One region of the Paenarthrobacter sp. AMU7 genome, then DNA from elsewhere that is predicted to be linked to it. Evidence: predicted binding sites of a transcription regulator. Region 1 holds the regulator's gene; the other holds the start of a gene.
What was found. The regulator HrcA, encoded in region 1, represses chaperone genes, less so after heat shock. The targets are predictions, from matches to a motif close to TTNGCACTCGNNNNNNNCGAGTGCNAA.
Positions count from the first base shown of each region.

Region 2: groL (chaperonin GroEL) is a predicted target of HrcA. The motif match lies at 1,403-1,429, and genes of this name have one in related genera.

Region 1 is NZ_CP165735.1:2,516,491-2,518,887, reverse strand. It holds gene ABQM86_RS11505 (DUF3097 domain-containing protein) at 1-537, opposite strand, end outside; gene hrcA (heat-inducible transcriptional repressor HrcA) at 716-1,723, shown strand; gene dnaJ (molecular chaperone DnaJ) at 1,774-2,397, shown strand, end outside.
Region 2 is NZ_CP165735.1:1,181,073-1,183,469, reverse strand. It holds gene groL (chaperonin GroEL) at 1-1,219, opposite strand, end outside; gene ABQM86_RS05580 (cold-shock protein) at 1,543-1,746, opposite strand; gene ABQM86_RS05575 (LytR C-terminal domain-containing protein) at 1,919-2,397, opposite strand, start outside.

The DNA of each region.
Region 1 (2,397 bases):
TTTGGAGCCGGCCACGAGGTGGTCCACCAGGATGCCGAGGCGCCGGCCGGGCCCGGGGTTAAAGGCGGAGATTGCCGACTTGAGGTCATCGACTCCGTGCAGGGGCTCCACCACAATGCCCTCGACGCGAAGATCGTCGCCCCAGACTTTCTCGACGAGTTCGGCGTCGTGTTTTCCCTCCACCCAAATGCGGCTGGCTTTGGCCACCTGGGCGCGTTGTCCTTCAACCTTCACCGAACCCGACGCCGTGCGACCGGCCTGAACGGGCGGCGTCGATTGTCGGGGGGCCGGGGGCATCAAGCGGATGGGCTGCCCCTCGAGCAGGAAGCCAAATCCGAGCTGGAACGACTTCGTCTTCCCCCGCCTGTCCTCGAGGGACACGATGTGCATGCCGCCGGTCTTCTCCACCCGGGTGACTTCGCCCACCCAGCCTGATTGGACATCTTCGAGGACCATCCCGCGTTGTACAGCTACCTCCGGCAGTTGCCGTTTGGCGGGAGCTGACAGATCCTGCGGACCCCACGTGTCGAAAGCCAAGGAGTTCCTACCTTTTGTGCTGGGTTGAATTGTTCAGTGTTGGTTTGTGCTGGCTTGGGAAAGGAAAGTTCAATGCTAGCAACGGGTTGGCTCATACTAGACTGGTTAGCACTTGGGCATGTTGAGTGCTAAGTGGAACCGGTCTCAGAGACCACGGCAGTCGTCAGGAGGTGGAGCAATGAGTGAGCCACGCAAATTGGAAGTGCTGCGTGCCATCGTTGAAGATTACGTGCATTCACGGGAGCCTGTTGGATCGAAGGCCCTTGTTGAACGGCACCATCTTGGAGTTTCAAGCGCCACCATCCGTAACGACATGGCCGTTCTGGAAGAAGAAGGCCTCATTGCAGCGCCCCACACCAGTGCCGGTCGCATTCCCACCGACAAGGGCTACCGCCTTTTCGTCGATCGCATCTCCCAAGTCAAGCCCCTTTCGGCCGCCGAGCGGAGGGCCATCCACTCGCTGCTTGAAGGCCCTGATGATGTAGACGACATCCTGGAGCGCACCGTAAGGCTCCTGTCCCAACTGACCAACCAGGTCGCCGTCGTGCAGTATCCGCACTCCAACCGCGCCTTGGTACGGCATGTTGAGTTCGTCCTGTTGGCACCACAACAAGTGTTGGTGGTGCTGATTGCCGATACCGGCAGCGTCAGCCAGAAGGTCATCGACGCTGGTTCGGACGTGGGCGACGACGCTTTGATGCGATTGAGATCCCGCTTCCTGGGCAGCATCGCAGGGACGCAACTGGCCCTGTTGCCGCAGGTGCTTCCGTCGGTGATTGCCCTGTGTCCGCCGGAGCTTCGGGGGCTGGCCCAGACGTTGGCCAACGGACTGCAGGCCTTGAGCGACAACAGCCGCGAAGAACGCATCCTGATGGCCGGTACGGCCAACCTCGCCAGGTCCAACGTGGACTTCCCCTTGAGCATCGGTCCGGTGCTGGAAGCCCTTGAGGAACAAGTTGTCATGCTTCGGTTGTTGTCAGACATGGGGGATGACCCCAGGGGCGTCACCGTGAGTATCGGCCGGGAGAATCCCTACGACGGATTGGCTGAGGCTTCCGTTGTGGCCACCGGATACGGTTCCGGTGCCAAGGTGGGGATCCTGGGCCCAACCCGCATGGATTACCCCACTACCATGGCCGCAGTCCGGGCCGTGGCCCGTTACCTTTCACGCATTCTTGGCGGCTGAACGCCGTCCCGAAGAAACATCCGCAGTACAACAAGGAAGAGATACCGACTTTGAGCAGCCACTATGACGTTTTGGGAGTCTCGCCGGAAGCCACCGGGGAAGAGATCAAAAAGGCGTACCGCAAGTTGGCGCGGAAACTCCACCCGGACGTAAACCCAGGTGAGGATGTCGCGGAGCAGTTTAAGGCCGTGACCCATGCTTATGAGGTGCTGTCCGATCCCCAGAAGCGCCGCGTCTACGACGCCACCGGCAATGAGAATGGAACGGACAACGGGTTTGGCGGCGGATATTCCGGCCAGGGCTTCGCGTTCCAGGACATCTTCGATACGTTCTTTGGTGGCGGCGGTCACGGCGGGCCGGCCTCCCGTGTCCGACGCGGCCAGGACGCACTTATCAGTGTCCGCATTGACCTGAAGGACGCCGTTTTCGGCGTCAACAAGAAGCTCGAAGTGGACACGGCCGTGACCTGCCCCACCTGTGACGGCAGCTGCTGCCGACCGGGCACCCACCCGGAACGTTGTGACATCTGTGGCGGCAGCGGCCAGGTCCAGCGCGCTGTCCGGTCCATCCTTGGCCAGGTCATGACCGCTGCCCCCTGCGGTTCCTGCGAGGGCTTCGGAACGGTCATCAAAGACCCCTGCAATGAGTGCAACGGCCAAGGCCGCATCCGCAGT
Region 2 (2,397 bases), 1.3 Mb from region 1:
CTTCAACAGCAGCCTTGGCGTTGCGGACTGCGTCCTCAATGCGGTGCTTGCGTTCCTTGAGCTCAACTTCGGTTGCGGCACCGGCCTTGATGACTGCAACGCCGCCGGCCAGCTTGGCCAGGCGCTCCTGCAGCTTCTCGCGGTCGTAGTCGGAGTCGGAGTTCTCGATCTCGGCGCGGATCTGGGCCACACGGCCTGCGATCTGCTCGGCGTCGCCGGCACCTTCAACGATGGTGGTCTCGTCCTTGGTGACAACAACCTTGCGGGCGGTGCCGAGGAGTTCCAGGCCGGCGTTTTCGAGCTTGAGGCCAACTTCTTCGGAGATGACCTGGCCACCGGTGAGGATGGCGATGTCGGCCAGCTGCGCCTTGCGGCGGTCACCGAAGCCCGGAGCCTTGACGGCGACAGACTTGAAGGTGCCACGGATCTTGTTGACGATCAGGGTGGCCAGGGCTTCGCCCTCGATGTCTTCGGCAATGATCAGCAGCGGCTTGTTGGACTGCATGACCTTCTCCAGAACCGTGACGAGTTCCTTCACGTTGGAGATCTTGGAGTTGACGATCAGGATGTACGGGTCTTCGAGGACCGTTTCCTGGCGCTCTGCGTCGGTGACGAAGTAAGCGGAGATGTAGCCCTTGTCGAAGCGCATGCCCTCGGTGAGCTCGAGCTCCAGGCCGAAGGTGTTGGATTCCTCGACCGTGATGACGCCTTCCTTGCCCACCTTGTCCAGGGCTTCGGCGATGAGGCTGCCGATTTCCGGGTCACCGGCGGAGATGGAAGCCGTAGCGGCGATCTCTTCCTTGGTTTCGATCTCCTTGGCGGAGGCCAGCAGTTCGCTGATGACTGCCTCAACAGCCTTCTCGATGCCGCGCTTGAGGGACAGCGGGTCGGCGCCGGCGGCAACGTTGCGCAGGCCTTCCTTCACCAGTGCCTGGGCGAGGACGGTTGCAGTGGTAGTACCGTCGCCAGCGACGTCATCCGTCTTCTTGGCAACTTCCTTGACCAGTTCTGCACCGATCTTCTCGTAAGGGTCGTCCAGTTCGATCTCCTTGGCGATGGAAACACCATCGTTGGTGATCGTGGGGGCGCCCCACTTCTTTTCGAGGACGACGTTGCGTCCACGCGGGCCGAGGGTGACCTTGACGGCGTCTGCGAGGATGTTCAGGCCCCGCTCGAGGCCGCGGCGTGCCTCTTCATCAAATGCAATGATCTTGGCCATAACGGCGGTAGTCCTTTCGGGACAGTCGTTAAGAAGGTACCTGTCAGATGGGGTGCCCGCGACGGACGGTCTTTCGCTCGCAGCCTCTGTATGCCCCGTGCTCCGGACCTCACCCCACCAAGGTGTTTCTTGATCCTCCGCTGGAACGAATGCCGCCCAACGCCGGGGTAACCCGGCCTGGACTTAGCAGTCGAACCATAGGAGTGCTAAATCAATAATTAGCACTCGACCGGGGAGAGTGCAAGCAGAGATGCCACTTTGCTCTATAAACAAAGGGCTTTCAGCCGAGGGCTGACGGAGAGGGAGCGAAATCCTGCAAGAAGCTATGCGACGCGCACACCTTCGGCTTGCGGACCCTTTTGCCCCTCCCCCAGTTCAAACTCAACCCGCTGGCCCTCTTCAAGGGCGCGGAAGCCGTCCATTTGGATGGCGGACCAGTGTACAAAGACGTCGTCACCCGAATCATCCACAGTGATGAATCCGTAGCCTTTTTCGGCGTTGAACCATTTGACGGTTCCCAATGCCATGATGCCCACACTTTCGCAGTAGCCAAGACCGGTTGCCGGGATCTCCGTACCGGAATCAATCCACTGTAACCACAGTCACTCTGCCGGCGCTCCCATGGAGGCCCGGGGCATCACTTTTGTTATTGAGGCTTAACCGGGTTGGGGCTTAAGACCCACCGGGAAGGCCGAGGGTTTACTGGTAGCCAGGTCCTGCTACAACCACCAACTGCTGCTGCACCTCGGGCGACTCAAGGATCGTCTGGATGCCCAACAAGGTGCCCAACGCCTCGGCGTTGACCTTCTGCTCAGGCGCGTTGTAGAAGATCACGGATGTCTGCTGCGGCAGGCCGCCCCAGTTGCCCACGGTGCTGAGCGTCCAGCCGTCGGCTTCCACAAGACCGGCCACGCGGCCAGCCAAGCCAGCGGTGCCGGCACCGTTGTACACGGCAACCGGGGTGGACTTGTCCACCGGTGCGGAGGACGGCGTTGCGGAGGGGCTCTCTGACGGTGTCGGCTCGCTGGAAGCGGACGGTGCACTGCTGGATTCGCCCGGTGCCGCCGACGGCGACGAATCAGTCTGCTGCGGCGCCGGCGTCGAGACGCTGGGCGCGGCATTGGGAGCCACCACGCCGAGGTTCGGAAGGACCAGGAAGGCCACCAACCCCAAAACCA